Regions from separate parts of the Paraburkholderia fungorum genome, predicted to be linked through region 2. Evidence: riboswitches for the same ligand, from Rfam matches in the RefSeq annotation. Region 2 holds a riboswitch; the other holds the start of a gene.
What was found. Region 2 has a riboswitch for thiamine pyrophosphate ahead of BLS41_RS15895 (FAD-dependent oxidoreductase). Riboswitches for the same ligand answer to the same signal wherever they lie in the genome.
Positions count from the first base shown of each region.

Region 1: another riboswitch for thiamine pyrophosphate. It lies ahead of thiC (phosphomethylpyrimidine synthase ThiC); the one in region 2 lies ahead of BLS41_RS15895 (FAD-dependent oxidoreductase).

Region 1 is NZ_FNKP01000001.1:2,627,176-2,635,603, forward strand. It holds gene BLS41_RS11520 (NADPH-dependent 2,4-dienoyl-CoA reductase) at 1-447, shown strand, start outside; gene BLS41_RS11525 (EamA family transporter) at 516-1,445, opposite strand; gene BLS41_RS11530 (hypothetical protein) at 1,997-2,458, opposite strand; gene BLS41_RS11535 (GreA/GreB family elongation factor) at 2,987-3,397, shown strand; TPP riboswitch at 3,652-3,770, shown strand; gene thiC (phosphomethylpyrimidine synthase ThiC) at 3,909-5,840, shown strand; gene BLS41_RS11545 (glycine zipper 2TM domain-containing protein) at 6,119-6,331, shown strand; gene BLS41_RS11550 (hypothetical protein) at 6,506-7,000, shown strand; gene BLS41_RS11555 (L-lactate permease) at 7,312-8,428, shown strand, end outside.
Region 2 is NZ_FNKP01000001.1:3,566,576-3,575,003, reverse strand. It holds gene BLS41_RS15915 (hypothetical protein) at 1-577, opposite strand, end outside; gene BLS41_RS15910 (hypothetical protein) at 818-1,279, opposite strand; gene BLS41_RS15905 (SDR family NAD(P)-dependent oxidoreductase) at 1,535-2,338, opposite strand; gene BLS41_RS15900 (ABC transporter ATP-binding protein/permease) at 2,335-4,086, opposite strand; TPP riboswitch at 4,507-4,630, shown strand; gene BLS41_RS15895 (FAD-dependent oxidoreductase) at 4,850-5,986, shown strand; gene thiS (sulfur carrier protein ThiS) at 6,071-6,268, shown strand; gene BLS41_RS15885 (thiazole synthase) at 6,299-7,138, shown strand; gene thiE (thiamine phosphate synthase) at 7,135-8,238, shown strand; gene BLS41_RS15875 (ABC transporter ATP-binding protein) at 8,333-8,428, shown strand, end outside.

The sequences.
Region 1 (8,428 bases), 940 kb from region 2:
CGCGATGCGTGGCTCGACGAATGGGGTGTCGATCTGACGGTACGCGAACGCGGCGGGCTGAAGCCGCCGGCTGCTGCACATCCTGCGCGCGAAATCTGGCTGTTGCAGCGCAAGGCGGGCAAGCTCGGCATGGGGCTTGGGAAAACGTCGGGCTGGGTGCATCGCGCGACGCTGGCGAAAAACGGCGTGAAGATGCTGGCCGGCGTGTCGTATCTGGAGATCGGCGCGCGCGGTCTGAAAATCGCGCGTGACGGAGCCGAGGAATGGCTCGAAGTCGATTCGATCGTCGTGTGCGCGGGACAGGAGTCGCTGCGGGATCTGCATCCGGGCGACGCGGCTAGCGCTGCCGGTCCGCGTTTTCATCTGATTGGCGGAGCGAAGGTCGCGACCGAACTAGATGCGAAACGCGCGATTCGCGAAGGCGCGGAGGTGGCCGCGTCGCTCTGAAGGGAACGGCCCGCGCTCGCGGGGTGAACTGTGAGCGCGGCTCGGTGGCTTAGGCTCTGCGGTTCAACTCAGGCCAGCCCCTTCTTCCGGTAATCGAACCAGAACGACAAACCGACGCTCGCCAGAATCACGACAGTCGCGATGACCGTCGAATGCGTAACCGGCTCCCCCAGCAGCAGCGCGCCGAGCGCGACGGCGACCACCGGGTTCACATACATGCAGCTGCTGGCGATGATCGGACTCGTATGGCGGATCAGGAACCCATACGCGACATACGCGGCCATCGTCCCGATCAGCATCAGGTAGAGAAACGCCAGCAAGGGCAGGAAGTGCATCTCGAGCATCCGTTCGCCCGACACCCACGCGACCAGCGTCGACATCACGCCGCCCAGGCCGATCTGCAAGGCAGTCGACAGGAACAGGTCCGAAGGCAGCTTCAGACGCCCCGCCAGATGCGCGCCGCCCGCCCAGAACAGCGCGCCGCACAGAATCGCGAGACTGCCACCCGCCGACCCAGGCGCGCTGTCGCCGTGGCTGAGAATCGCGATACCCACCAGCCCCAGCCCGACCGCGAACCACTCGCCCCGCCCGATCTTACGGCCCGCGACCGCTGCGATCACCGTGGCGAACAGCGGCACGGTCGCGACCATCACCGCCGCGGTGCCGGTGCCGACAGTGCGCATCCCGTAGGCCAGCATGCCGCTCGACAACCCCACCAGCATCGTGCCGACGATCCCGGCATTGCGGACCTCGGCGGCAGTCGGCCAGACCGGCTTGCGGCGCGCGGCGAACACGAACAGCCCGATGCCGGCAAACAGGTTGCGCAGCCCGGACATCAACAGCGGCGGGAACGAGCCGAGCGCGACATGCACGGCGAGATACGTCGAGCCCCAGACGAGATAAACGACGGCGAGAGCCAGCGCGATCTGACCGTTACGCGATTGCGGCAAACGGATCGGGAAACCACGCGAAAAACGGTTTGGGAATTGCAGCGACATGGTTCAACCCGCCCATGCCGCTCGAGGTGCTGCGCCCCCGCTGAAAACCCTGTGGCGGGATGGCGGATACCGCATCGGCGATGCGGTCTGACGGGCGAGGCTGGCGGACATGTCGGTGGAACGGAAAGACGATAGATGGCCAATGGGGCCACACCGCCGCGGCAAACGGGAGAATCCGGGCCTCGGCGAACACGCGCCTAAAGGTTGGCGCGCACGGCATTATGCAGTAAGCGCCCACCGCGTCGAGCGAAAGAATCGTAACTTTTTTGCGTGGTTACAACAGGGAATTTGGGGCGCGTGTTGCGGCGTTTTTTCGGGATGCCGGCGCGGGTTTGCTTTAGTTATCCCGATTGCATTTAAACGGCGGCGGATGGCCACCGGTTGTATTCAGGGCCGTGAAAGCGCAGGCAGCATTTTCCGCCTGACCGGCTTTCGTCAGCAGCGCTTGAGTATGAAATTGCAGACGTCGATGCACCGCCGTTCGCACGCGCCCGCGTCAATCGCAATCCTGACGATTAGCCGGCCGCACGGCCGGCTAGCGGCCCGCCCATTCAGTCATAACTCATGACGACGATCACCGGCGTAGCCGAACCGGCCCGCTTCGGCGATAACGACAACACCCCACCGTCGCGGCCAACCCGGTAGTGCCCGTCGTGTGCAGCGCCTACCCGGCTCCCGGTATCGACGAAACGCGCCGCCACGGCATCACGCGACTTCCCGGCGCCGACAACCTGCAGTGCGACATCTGCACCCGACACCACACCCGGCGACGAGTTGAAAGTCAGGGCAATGCCGCCTTCCTGACGCGCCGCTTGCGCATTGGCCGTTTCCAACCGCATCGTGGGAGCAACCGGCAACGAGGTTATCTGCAACAACGGCGCTGTGATCGCGCCGACAAACCGGATCGTCCCGCCATCGGCCGCCAATGCGGTCAACGGCGTCGCCAGCAGCACCATCGTGACTGCAGCGACTGCCCGAGCCGACACCCGCCATTGCCCTGTTCTCGAAGTCATACTCATCTCCTGTGCCGCTTGTGCTACTCACGCGCCACCCAGCGCCCCCTCTCGCGATACTGGATGACAGCCTCTCCCAAACCTGCTTTAACGGCATCGCCGCAACGAGCTTGAATTGCCGCGCGATCCGGGGCTGGGCATCAAAGCGGGGATAAACCGAGAGCCGTTCGCCGCCATGCCGAATAAAGATACAAACGCCCCGTGCTAACATTCACCTTTCGATCGCGCTGCCTTATTCGTTGTCCGCGCGTGAATCACCCTCCTCTTTTCGACATTCCGGCTATCACGATGCGCTCTCCGACTTCCCGTGTGTTCACCCGCTTGCGCCTGCGCCGCGCAACCGGTTGCGCGCGCGCGGATCTCGCACCGCGTCGCGCCTGCAAGCCGTCCCGAACGCTCCCGCTTCACGCCGCCCGGCGCCCGATCTAACGCTGTTCGCTCCATCACCCGAGCCGCGTTTGTCAGGCTCCGGGCCGATCTCATTCGCACGCAGTTCCCTTATATGCAGATCGAATTGGAGTATCCATCGTGAAAAAGACGAAAACCTGTTACCTCACCGAACTCGACGTCGCCCGCCTCGAGAAGCATGCGGCCGCGCCCGGTGCCGACGCCCGTCTGCAGGACATGCTTGACGACGTGCTCGAACGCGCCGTGATCGTCGACGCGCGCGAGATTCCGGCCAACGTCATCACGATGAATTCGCAAGCCACGCTGATCGACGAAACCAGCGGCGAGCAGATGACGTGGACCGTGGTCTATCCGCCCAATGCGGACTTTGGGCAAGGTCGGCTGAACGTGTTCTCACCGGTCGGCCTGGCGCTGCTCGGCGCGAAGCGCGGCGAACGCATCCGCTTTACGCCACCGAGCGGCACGGAGAAGGTGCTGAAGCTCGACAAGATCCTCTACCAGCCCGAAGCCGCCGACGACTTTTCGTTGTGATTTTTGCTGTTTTTTCGCTGCAATTCGTAGCGCATAAGACACGAAATAACCCATGACGACACATGGATTCGCTCGCAAAAATCGTCGTGAATCCGCTATCAAAGACGCGCGCCTACGGCATTGAAAACACCGCCCCGCGCGTCGTTCCGCCCGCTTCGAAACCGGCATAAAAGCTCGCCCGGGCTTTGCCTGACAACTCGCTGACTTCTCCTGCACAGGTTGCCAAGCCCCCGGCAGCCGGTGTATCGTGTGCGCTGCTAACGCGGGGGTCCTGCGTCGCACGGAGGTTGGAGGTCCGTGCCGCGCGGGTGAGAAATACCCTTTGAACCTGATCTGGATAATGCCAGCGCAGGGAAGCGTACGGATTTCGCACCCAAGCTTTATTGCCTCATTTCCTCGCGATTTCCGACAACTTCCGTCTCGTCTCCTGCTTAGCCGCCCCACATTGCATTTGCAAGCGGCCAGAGTGAGACGTCAACGCGTCAACTCCGGCCGACACACGGAGATACGCATGAACGCCAACCCGAAGTTTCTTTCCGCCGACGCCCACGTCGATGAAGCCGCCGTCGCGCCGCTGCCCAATTCCCGCAAGATCTACGTGACCGGTTCGCGTGCGGACATTCGCGTGCCGATGCGCGAAATTTCGCAAGCCGACACGCCGGACAGCTTCGGTGGTGAAAAGAATCCGCCGGTTTATGTCTACGATACGTCGGGTCCGTACTCGGATCCGGACGCGAAGATCGACATTCGCGCAGGTTTGCCCGCGCTGCGTCAGGCGTGGATCGAAGAACGCGGCGACACCGAAGCGCTGACGGGTCTGTCGAGCGATTTTAGCCGCGAACGTGCCGCCGACACCGCCACCGCCGACCTGCGTTTCCAGGGCCTGCACCGCACGCCGCGCCGCGCGATCGCCGGCAAGAACGTGTCGCAGATGCACTACGCGCGTAAGGGCATCATCACGCCGGAAATGGAATACATCGCGATTCGCGAGAACCAGCGCCGCGCGGAGTATCTGGAGACGCTGAAGACGAGCGGCCCGAACGGCGAAAAGCTCGCCGCGATGATGGGTCGTCAGCATCCGGGCCAGGCGTTCGGTGCAAGCGCGTTCGGTCCGAACGGCCTCACCGCGATTACGCCGGAATTCGTGCGCGAAGAAATCGCACGCGGCCGCGCGATCATCCCGAACAACATCAACCACCCGGAAAGCGAACCGATGATCATCGGCCGCAATTTCCTCGTGAAGGTCAACGCGAACATCGGCAACTCGGCGGTGACGTCGTCGATCGGCGAAGAAGTCGACAAGATGACGTGGGCGATCCGCTGGGGCGGCGACACGGTGATGGATCTGTCCACCGGCAAGCATATTCATGAAACGCGCGAGTGGATCATCCGCAATTCGCCGGTGCCGATCGGCACGGTGCCGATCTATCAGGCGCTCGAAAAGGTCAACGGCAAAGCCGAAGATCTGACGTGGGAAATCTTCCGCGACACGCTGATCGAACAGGCCGAGCAAGGCGTCGACTACTTCACGATTCACGCGGGCGTGCGTCTGCAATACGTGCCGCTCACCGCGAAGCGGATGACCGGCATCGTGTCGCGCGGCGGCTCGATCATGGCGAAGTGGTGCCTCGCGCATCACAAGGAAAGCTTCCTGTACGAGCATTTCGAAGACATCTGCGAAATCATGAAGGCGTATGACGTGGCCTTCTCGCTCGGCGACGGCCTGCGTCCCGGTTCGATCTACGACGCGAACGACGAAGCGCAGCTCGGCGAATTGAAGACGCTCGGCGAACTCACACAGATCGCGTGGAAGCACGACGTGCAGACGATGATCGAAGGCCCGGGCCACGTGCCGATGCAGTTGATCAAGGAGAACATGGACCTGCAACTGGAATGGTGCGACGAAGCGCCGTTCTACACGCTGGGACCGTTGACGACCGACATCGCGCCCGGTTACGACCACATCACGTCGGGCATCGGCGCGGCGATGATCGGCTGGTTCGGCACGGCGATGCTCTGCTACGTCACGCCGAAGGAACACCTGGGCTTGCCGAACAAGGACGACGTGAAGACCGGCATCATCACGTACAAGCTCGCCGCGCACGCCGCCGATCTCGCGAAGGGTCACCCCGGCGCGCAGGTGCGTGACAACGCGTTGAGCAAAGCGCGCTTCGAATTCCGTTGGGAAGACCAGTTCAATCTCGGCCTCGACCCGGACAAGGCTCGCGAATTCCACGACGAAACGCTGCCGAAGGACTCGGCGAAGGTCGCGCATTTCTGCTCGATGTGCGGCCCGCATTTCTGCTCGATGAAGATCACGCAGGACGTGCGCGAATTCGCGGCGCAACAAGGCGTGACCGACGACGAAGCGCTGAAGAAAGGCATGGAAGTGAAGTCGATCGAGTTCATGAAGAAAGGCGCTGAGATCTATCAGCGGCAGTAAGGTAGGGATCGCGGGCCGGCTATCTTTTTTACGCCAGCCGGCCCGCCAGGTCACTGCGTTGCAGCATCGAAGCCCGCCTCCGGCGGGCTTTTCCGTTTGTGGCGGGGCGGGCACGTCACATGCTTGAACAGGGGAAACATTTGATTACGAAACCGTCAGTCCGCTGACAAGCGCACACATCCGGATACGGACTGCGCCGCTAAGATCAAATGCATAGGGGACATGGTTATCTGTCCATTTCGACGACTGCTTCCAACGACATAAATGGAGTCAACATCATGAAATCGATTCGAACCCTCGGCACGCTTGCGGCTCTCGTTGCGCTCGTTGGGAGCCTCTCGGCATGTGACGGTATGAGCCGTCAGGGCCGCGACACGGCAATCGGCGCAGGTCTGGGTGGCGCAGCGGGCGCGGCGCTCGGCGGTAGCGCGCTGTCGACAGTAGGCGGTGCGGCGGCGGGCGGCATCATCGGTAATCAGGTGGGTAAGTAAGCGGGCTTTGGTGATGCGGTGACTGCTGCCTCGACCTCGGCCGCGCGCTTCAGTTCGCGCTTTGCAATGACGCGAAATACGCAGTTACGCTTTTGCAATCGTGTTCGCGTAGCGGGAGCGTAAGCTCGGAAAACGACGCCCCGGTACCGGCGTCGATTTAACCAGGAGCGCGTCATGAAGTCCCGCGTCATCAACACGGATCGCGCGATGAGCCTTTGGCCATCGCGCGGTCTTTCACGTTGCTTTTCAGATTTTCCGCGAGCAAGGCGTGCAGGTCTTGCCGTCGGCGCCGCCATTTGCGCGATGACGCTGTCGGGTTGTTATTACCCGTATGGATACTATCCATCCGGCTATTACGCACCGGCCTATGCCACGCCACCTGCTCTGCCCCTGCAGCAAGCCGCCGATCAGGCCGATTCGGCGGACACGCAGCAGCAAGTCCAGGCTCAGGCACAAGTTCAGCCAGTCCAGCAGGTCCCGCCGCCAACGTACGCCGTCGCCGCGCCGCCGCCCGTCTATGTGGCGCCGGCTTATCCCGCGTACTATCCGCCGCCGGTGTATCCGGCCTATTACGGATACGGCTATGGCTACCCCGGCTATTACGGACCGTCGGTTTCGATCGGTATCGGCGGATATTGGGGTGGTGGCTGGGGACATCATTGGCATTGAATTTTTACGGCGTTTAACGGCTCGCGTTACGTCACATCACGCCGCATCACGTCACATCACGCCACGCGGATCTACTTCACCCAGGATGCAGATCCGCAACGGCAGCCGCTCCGCCCCCTCCGGTAGTTTCCCTTCTTGACGCGCCCGGCCAGCGCTCTATGCTTCGAAAGTCACACACAGTATCTGCTTAAAAACGACGCGATTCCCCGTGCGCGTCGAGGATGCTCATCCACACTGCCATCGCGACGCGCCCTGCCCAGCGTAGCTCCGCGTCGATTCGGATAACAACGAACAACAACGAAGGAGACGTGATGTTTCACCAACTACTCACTCCTGTCGGCAACTCGCTACTGCCGTCGTTTCTCGTCGCTGCCCTTCCCATCTTCGTCGTGCTGCTTCTGCTCGGCTGGGCCCGCAGACCGGCCTGGCAGGCGTCGCTCGCCGGATTGATCGTCGGCCTGGTGGTCGCCGTTTTCGTGTGGCAGTTTCCGGTCGGGCTCGCGATCAACTCGGTATTCGCGGGTGCGGTGTTCGCGTGCTGGCCGGTCATGTGGATCGTGTTCACAGCGATTCTGCTCTACAACATCGCTCAGCGCTCGGGGCGCTTCGCGGCCTTCCGCATGTGGATGATCGACAATCTGCCGAACGACCGGCGCGTCGTGCTGGTCGTGATCGGCTTCTCGTTCGGCGCGCTGCTCGAAGGGATTTCCGGTTTCGGCACGCCGGTCGCGATCACCAGTTCGCTGCTGATCCTGCTTGGCTTTCCCACGCTCGAAGCACTCACGTTCACGCTGATCTTCAACACCGCGCCAGTCGCCTTCGGCGCGCTCGGCGTGCCGATTACCGTGCTCGGCGCGGTCACGCATCTGCCGTCCGATCAGCTCGCCAAAATGGTCGGCCGTCAGTTGCCGTTCTTCGCGTTCCTGCTGCCGTTCTACGTGATCGGCGTGTACGCGGGATTTCGCAACATGCTGCGCGTGTGGCCGGTGCTGCTGGTGTCGGGTGCGAGCTTCGCGCTGACCCAGTTCGTCGCGTCGAATTACGTGAACTACAGCCTGACCGACGTGCTGTCGTCGATGGTGTCGCTGATCCTGACCATCGCGTTCCTGCGCGTCTGGAAACCCGCCACCGATCCAAAGTTCGCGATCAACATCGACCGTGTGGGTGAAGTGCGCGGGAAGATCGGCGGAGCGCAGGGCTGGTATCCGTGGATCATCGTGTCGGTCGTCGTGATCATCTGGACGGTGGCGAAGGTGTTCACGATCGGCGATATCAAGGTGCCGTGGCCCGGCCTCGACAAAGCGGTGTTCATCACGCTGTACAACACGCCGTACGGCGCGATCTGGGACTTCCAGCCGCTTGCCACGGGCACCGCAATCCTGGTCGCGGCGCTCATCACGACAGCCGTAGTCGGCCTGAGCGCGGGTG
Region 2 (8,428 bases):
AATTGGCCTGCGACGTCTGAATGGTTTGCGGGGGGACCGGCGTGAATGCCTTTTTGTCGACCACCATCCGGTCGATCAGACCGGTGAGTTTGGTCGATGCCGACGAGAAGCGGTCGGTGTTGAGGCCGCCCGTTTGATAGCGTGCGGTGACGAGAATACGGCCGTCCTGGATCAACGTCAGGTCGATGATCGACAGATACTGGATCGATTCGTCGCTGAACGAGCGGCGGCCGTAGTCGATCGCGGCGTTGTAGACGAGACGCGCCTCGCAGCCAGCGGGTGAGGTGCCCGGATTGTAGACATCCGAACGAATTCCACGATGGCCGAGCGCCATTTGCAGCGACGGCACGAAATCGCCGACCGACACCGCCGGGTTCACCTCGATGCACACGTGATGCAGATCGGCCGGCTGGCCGTTGACGAACGTCGGCGACGAATAGTTGGCGGCGATCGCGTAACCCGCCTGAATCACCGAACCGGTTGCGTCGGCGGCCGAGATCAGCGTCCATGCGCAACCGTTCAGCCCGAACGCGAGCGTGCCGGCTATGGCCAGCCACGCGCAGGGCCGCCGCAACATGACCCATGCAGTCCGTGGGACTCGCGTGAAAGCGTAAGCGTGGATGCTCGGCATGAAGGTCATGAGGCGTTGCCTGGTGGCGGTCAAAGGAAGCGGGATCGCAGCGGACGACAGCGTTTGCAGCGTTCAGGACTGCGTTTCGGCGCCGTGTTGGCGACGGATTAGCGCCGTTTTCAGCGACAGGTTTTGCGTAAAGTCAGCGCCAGGTCGGCGCGAACTGAACGCGAACTCAGCGTGAAATTAGCGAACCACGCGCAGGCGCAATTCGTTTTGTCCCTGAACGCTTGCGGTGACGCTGACCCGGCGGTCGTCCGTCTTCACGATGAAATGCTGACGCGTCGGCGTGTTGACGTCGTGCACGACATTCGGGAAGCACGCGGCGATATCGGCGCCGATTTCCTCGAGCGGATCGTTGATCACGCCGTCGGCCTGCCAGTGCGCGCGCCAGTGGCAATCGTAGGAATGCTTGCTGGAGTTGCAGTCGTCGCCGTTTGCGACGCCCGGCAGGCGCGCGTCAGGTTGCGATTGCAACTGCTTGAAATCGGTGGCGTCGACGATGTGTTTGAGCGCGGGGCAAACGTCGGCGGGCTCGGCCGATTGAGCGGCTTGCGCTGCCTGCGCGGCACAGGTGAGCAGCAGGGCGGAGCCGAAAGCCAGCGCAAGGCGCTGGATCAAAGCAGAGGAGCGGCGATCGGATGACATGTGCGGAGAGTCCTGTAGCAGTGAATGACATGCGGACCGCACGTGGTACGGCCCGCACGACTATCGTCGCCGCCAGGCGGCATTTTCAAAGGGCGGAACAGCCCGCCCGCTTCGCAAATGCTTTCGAGTTGTTGTCGGGTATTTCGGGATATTTCTTGATGTTGCCGGGCAGAGGTGCTTAGGCGGATTTTGTGATGATGTTTTGCTGCGTCGGCTGGATGATTTCGGAAGCCGAAGCCGCGCTTCCATGTTCGCTCAGCCGAGCGTGAGACCGCCGTCGATATGAATCACCTGGCCGGTGATATGACGCGCTTCGTCCGACAGAAGAAACGCGATCAGCGCGGCAACATCGGCAGGTTCAGCGACATGGCCGAGCGGCGTTGCTTCGGCGGCGCGTTGCCATACCGATGCGTTATCGGCACTTGGGCCGCGATCCTTGCGGGTATAACCGGGCGCCACGCAATTAACGGTGACGCCGTACGGCGCCAGTTCAGCCGCAGCCGTTTTAGCCAGCGATTCAAGCGCTGCTTTTGCCGCCGCCGTCGCGGCAAACGGTGCGTCCGCGCGATAACGATGCGCGACGAAAGAACTCAGCGCGATCACGCGGCCGCGCTTTGACGTTTCCAGCGCGGGCATTGCGCGTTTGACGAGCGCCGCGAACGCGGCCGGCATCGCAGCAAAAGCGCTGCTGAATGAGTCGGGATCGAGCGCATTGAGCGCCTGACGTTGAGCATGTCCCGCGTTGGCGACCAGTTGATCGAGCGCGCCGAATGTCGCCAACGTCTGGTCGATCACATGTTCCGCGGCGCCACGTTCGGCGAGATCGCCGAATACTGTCGCGCAGATTGCGCCGCTCGCGCTGCATTCGGCGGCCACCTGCGCGAGACGTTCGCGGGCGGCATCGTCGGCGCCGCGCGAGTGCAACATCAACGATTGACGCGGCCCCGCGATACGACGCGCAAGCGCCGCGCCGATACCGGAACCGGCGCCGGTGATCAGCACGACGCGATCAGCCTTTGGGCTAATCACGTCGCCCGCTTCGCGGCCGGCGTCGCTCATGCCGCGACAGGTTCGCCGGCACGCTCGACATCGAGCGTTTCTTCGTGGAACGCAGCCAGCGATTCGCGATGCGCGACGCTGACAATCGCCGCCTTCGGCAAGCGCTCGGTGAACAGGCGATAAAGACGCGCCTCGTTTTCCGCGTCGAGCGCGCTGGTCGCTTCGTCGAGGAACAGGTAGTCGGGCTTGTGCAGCAGCACGCGCGCACCGGCCAGACGCTGTTGCTCACCCGGCGACAGAATCCGCGTCCAGTGCCCCGATTCCTGCAGGCGATCCGCGTATTCCGACAGGTGGCAGATGACGAGCGCCTCGCGGCATTCGTCGTCGGTATAGGTGTCGGCGGCCGAGGGGTAGGCGAGCGCCGCTTTCAGCGTGCCGATCGGCATATAGCTGACCTGCGGAATGAACATCATGCGCGCGTTGACCGGTGCGTCGATCGCGCCGTCGCCGAACGGCCACAAGCCGGCGAGCGCGCGCATCAGCGTGCTCTTGCCCGCGCCCGACGGACCCCGCACCAGCCAGCGCGAACCCGGCTCGATCGCGATATCGCGGATGCGCGACAGCGGGCTGCCGTTCGGCAGCGCGAGCTTGAGGCCTTCGGTGGAGAGGCGGTCTTCATCGACGAAATGCAGGTTGATGCCGCCATGTTCGGTAGCCGGCGACACCGACTCCTTCAGACGCGGCGCATGCACGACGCGCTTGAATTCGCGCAGCCGGTTCACCGTAGCGCGCCATTCGACGAGGCTGCCGTAACTGTTGATGAACCACGAGAACGAATCGCTGACGGTGCCGAACGCACTCGAAATCTGCATCAGCACGCCGAACGAGAACGCGCCGGCGAAGTAGCGGGGCGCGGCGACCACGATCGGGAAGATGATGGCGATCTGGCCGTAGAAGGCGGATACGAAAGTGAGCCGCTTGGTGTACTTCATCACCTGCCACCAGTTGTCGCGGATGCGGCCGAACAGCGAGTGCGCGTTCTTCTTCTCGACTTCCATGCCGTTGTAGAAGGCGATCTGTTCGGCGTTCTCGCGCAGCCGGATCAGGCCGAAACGGAAGTCCGCCTCGACTTTCTGCGCCTGGTAGTTGATCGGCACGAGCGGATGGCCCACCTTCTGGATGACGACCGAACCGATCACCGCGTACAGCGCCGCGGCCCACACCATGTAGCCGGGAATCTGCAGCGGCATGCCGCCGAGCGAGATGCTCAGCGCGCCGGCCAGCGACCAGAGGATCGTGATGAACGACACCAGCGTGACAACGGTGGACAGCAGGTCGAGGGTTAGCGACAGCGTGCTGGTGGCGAGCGATTGCAGGTCGTCGCTGATCCGCTGGTCGGGGTTGTCGGCGAGCCGGTCGCGTTCGATCCGGTAGAAGGCGCTGTCTTTCAGCCACTCGTTCAGGTACCGGGTGGTGAGCCACTGACGCCAGCGGAATCCGAGCATCTGACGCAGATAACCGCGGTACACCGCGAGAATGATGAAGGCGAACGCGAGCAGCGAAAACACCATCAGCAGGTGCGGAAAATCGTGCACGTTCTTGCTTTGCAGCGCGTTGTAGAAGTCGGCGCTCCAGCGGTTCAGGCGCACGTTGATCCACACGATAAGCAGGTTCATCACCACGATCGTGATGAGCAGGCCCCAGGCAACTTTTTTTTCCTCGGAGACCCAGTAAGGTTTGATCAGGCTCCAGGCGGAGACTTTTTCGTCTGGCGGCAGCGCGGGGCTGGCAGAGGTGGTCGGTGTCATGAGCGTCCTGATGAAGTGCTGGCCCGTTCGGAGCGGCCCGCTTGGGCAGACCCGGATGGGTTGGCTCGGTGCCGGGTTTCCCTTGCAGGCTGGCCCACCCTCGGGGCCGCTCTGCGGCGGATTCTCGGTACATGCCCGGGCGTCGTGCTCGACGAACGCGCGTCCGGGTGAGCGTCCGATTCTGGCGTGAAGCCCTTAAGCGAAAATTAATTTTCGCTTAAGGGCTTCACCTCATGCCGTCGTGGCGTAAGCGGCTCGACAGGCCGTTCGCGCCGCGCTTCGACGACATGCGTTCGTGCATTGTGCCAGAGCGTTGCACCCGGCCGCATCCGCGTAAAGAAATAGCGTGCCGGATCAATTCCGGCCGGCGCGACAGCCCGCTGGTTTGCGGGCTGCGCGCGTTTTATGGTCTAATGACCTTCGACGAAACAGGGGTGCTTCGCCCCTTGGCGGCGTGGTTTTCACGCCGTGGCGGCGAGGCTGAGAGAGACCCTTTGCACCCGATCCGGGTAATACCGGCGCGGGAAGTTTCCGGAAGCTACCAATCTTCCATTCCCCGCCGGGCGGCGTCCGTACATTCAGTGCGCGCGTGTTGTCCGGCCGGCTTTACCCGCCGGTTTCGTCCTGGGTACGTGCGATTTTTGCCGTACGGAAAGGACTCGATGACCGCCAATTCTTCAGATATGTGTTTTGCTCTTCGCCGCGTCGCTGCTGACGCGCCGTGCTTCAGCGTTGCCTCCGGCAACCGGACGGAGCGCGCACGATGAACCGTCCCACCTCCCCAACACCCGATTTCGCCGTGCTCGGCGGCGGTCTTAGCGGACGGCTGGTCGCATGGCGTCTGGCAGGGCAGGGGCATCGCGTGGCGCTGTATGAGCGTGGCGATGCCGCCGGCACTCAGGCCGCAGCGTGGGTGGCAGCCGCGATGCTCGCGCCGCTCGCCGAAGCCGCCAGCGCGGAGTTGCTGATTACGCGGCTGGGCGCCAGTTCGCTCGACACCTGGCCGCAAGTGCTCGCGGAATTGCCCGAACCCGTGTTTTTCCAGCGCAACGGCACGCTGGTGGTCTGGCATCACGCGGATCGCACCGAAGCGCCTCTGTTCGAACGCCGGGTGCGTTCGAATGCGCCAGCCGAGTTGCTCGACGGCGGTTTCGTGACGCTGGCGGGTGCACAAGTCGGGGCAGCGGAGCCCGCTCTGGCAGGCCGCTTCAATCAGGGCTGGCTGCTGCCGCGCGAAGGTCAACTGGATAACCGTCAGGTGCTCGCCGCGCTGGCCGCGGGGCTCGCGCAACGCGGCGTCGACACTCACTGGAACACGCCGGTCGACGATGCCGCGCTGCCGCCCGCGCGCATCACGATCGACTGCCGGGGGCTCGGCGCGAAGCCCGCGCTGCCCACTTTGCGCGGCATTCGCGGCGAAGTCGCGCGCGTGCACGCTCCCGGCATCAAGCTGACGCGGCCGGTGCGGCTGCTGCATCCGCGTTATCCGCTGTATATCGCGCCGAAAGAGAACGATCTGTACGTGATCGGTGCGACCGAAGTCGAAGGCGAGGACATGTCGCCGGTCAGCGTGCGCTCGGCGCTCGAATTGCTGAGCGCGGCGTTTTCGGTGCATCCCGGTTTCGGCGAGGCTCGCATCCTCGAACTGAATTCGCAGTGCCGCCCGACTTTGCCGGATCACCGGCCGGCGCTGCTGTGGGACGGCGCGCAGACGCTGCGCGTGAACGGCCTGTACCGGCACGGCTACATGATCGTGCCCGAGGTCGCCGACGAAGCCGTCCGTTTCGCTTCAGCGCTGCTCGACGGCCGTGTGGGCGATGCCGACGCGTTCGCCGACTGGCGCCACGCCGCGCGCTGGAGCGAGCTTTTCCAACTGGATTCCGCGCGGGAGCCGGCATGAGCGTTGCGCGTCATAGGCGTTTTGCGCGATGCACTGTGCCGCTTCCGTCATCGATAGAACCTGCCTGAACCGTATTCGAACACCATGGACATTCATATCAATCAGAAGCCGTTGTCGTTGCCCGAAGGCGCGACTGTCGCCGATGCGCTCGCCGCGTTCGGCGCGCGTCCGCCGTTCGCGGTCGCGCTGAACGGCGATTTCGTCGCGCGCACCCAGCATGCCGCGCGCGCGCTGCAGCCGGGCGACCGGCTCGATGTCGTGCAACCCGTGGCCGGTGGCTAAACCCGCCACGCCTTGCCGGAGACAAAGACTATGCAAATGACTTCCCCCCAAACTGCTGCAACGGCTTCAACCGCCGACGCGCTCACGCTCTACGGCCAGACCTTCGCAAGCCGCGTGCTGCTGGGCACGTCGCGGTATCCGTCGCTGCAATCGCTGTCCGATTCGATCGACGCCGCGCGCCCCGGCATGGTGACCGTCGCGTTGCGCCGTCAGATGAACGAAGGCGGCGCCGAAGCCGGTTTCTTCGACCTGCTCAAGCGCCACGGCGTGCCGCTGCTGCCGAACACGGCCGGCTGCCTGACGGTCGGCGAAGCGGTGACGACCGCGCACATGGCGCGCGAAATCTTCGAAACCGACTGGATCAAGCTCGAACTGATCGGCGACGACTACACGCTGCAGCCCGACCCGGTCGGCCTGATCGAAGCGGCTGCGCAACTGGTCAAGGACGGCTTCAAGGTACTGCCGTATTGCACCGAAGACCTGGTGATCGGCCGCCGTCTGCTGGACGCCGGCTGTGAAGCGCTGATGCCGTGGGGCGCGCCGATCGGCACCGGCAAGGGTGTGATCAATCCGTACGGCTTGCGCGTGCTGCGCGAGCGTCTGCCCGACGTGCCGCTGATCGTCGACGCCGGGCTCGGCGTGCCGTCGCACGCGGCTCAGGTGATGGAGTGGGGCTTCGACGGCGTGTTGCTGAACACGGCGGTGTCGCAGGCCACGCACCCCGATGCGATGGCGCGCGCCTTTGCACTGGGTGTCGAAGCGGGCCGCCAGGCTTATCTGGCGGGGCCGATGGCCGAGCGCGAAAGCGCACACGCGAGCACGCCGGTGGTCGGCATGCCGTTCTGGCACCAAGACGGGAGCGCCGCATGACGCAAACACTGGCATTGAAAGACCGCGACCTGTTCTGGCCGCCAGCCGACGAACTCACCGAAGCCGCCGAGCGCATCCGCGCCCGTCTCGGCGACTGGCCGCCGACGCACGCGCCGTGGCGCATCTGCCTGAGCGCGCCGGACGCATCGAACGGCGGCGACCTGATCGTGATCGCCGACGCCCAGCAGCACGGCGAGCAGGTGGCGCGCTGGCAGGTGCAGGGCGCGGGCGTGATCGAAGCCGCGCAAGGCAAGGCCGCGCTGCATCTGGGCGGTGAGACGTATCGTCTCGAAGGCCATCTGGCGGAAGACTGGATTGCCGCGCTGGCTGCGTTTCTGGATTGCGGTTTCGATCCGCATGACGCGCTGGTGCTGGCACTCGCCTGGCGCGACGGCGACGAAACCCGCGCAGACGATGCATTCCCGGCCGATATCACACGCTTTCCGCGTCTTACCGGCTTGCCGGCTGCACCGGCGAAGGCGTTTCCGCGCTGCCCGGACCGGCTCGGTCTCTATCCGGTGCTGCCGACCGCCGAGTGGGTCGAGCGGGTGGTCGGTTTCGGCGTGAAGACGGTTCAGTTGCGCCACAAAGCGGCCGAACCCGCCGACGAACTGAAGCACGAAATCGCTCGTAGCGTGGCCGCCGGCCGCGCGCACGACGCGCAGGTTTTCATCAACGATCACTGGCGGGCGGCGCTCGAGGCGGGCGCTTACGGCGTCCATCTTGGTCAGGAAGATGTGCATACCGCAGACCTGTCGGCGCTGGCCGAGGCCGGCATCCGGCTGGGTCTGTCGACGCACGGTTTCTACGAAATCCTGAAGGCGCTGCACTTCCGGCCGAGCTACATCGCGCTGGGCGCAGTCTTCCCGACGACGACAAAGGTCATGCCGACGGCGCCACAAGGCCTCAAGCGCCTCGCCCGTTACGTGCGCCTCCTGGACGGCGTGGTGCCGCTGGTGGCAATCGGCGGAATCGACCTGCAGGTTTTGCCGCAGGTGCTGGCCACAGGCGTCGGTTGCGCGGCGGTGGTGCGGGCCGTGACCGAAGCGTCCGATCCGGCGGCTGCCGTTTCTGCACTGCAACAAGGGTTTACGCAATAATCGTCAGACTTCGTCAAGGGACAGGGCCCTTCACGGCAGCATTTGCATGATGGCCCTATAATTCGGCCTTCCGTGTAAAAGGACTGTCAGTTTCGTGTCTTCCTCCCCCGAGACCTTACTCGAGCTGCGCGACGTCGACTTCGGCTATGCCGACCGGCTCGTCCTGTCGAACCTGAATCTGCGCTTCAGG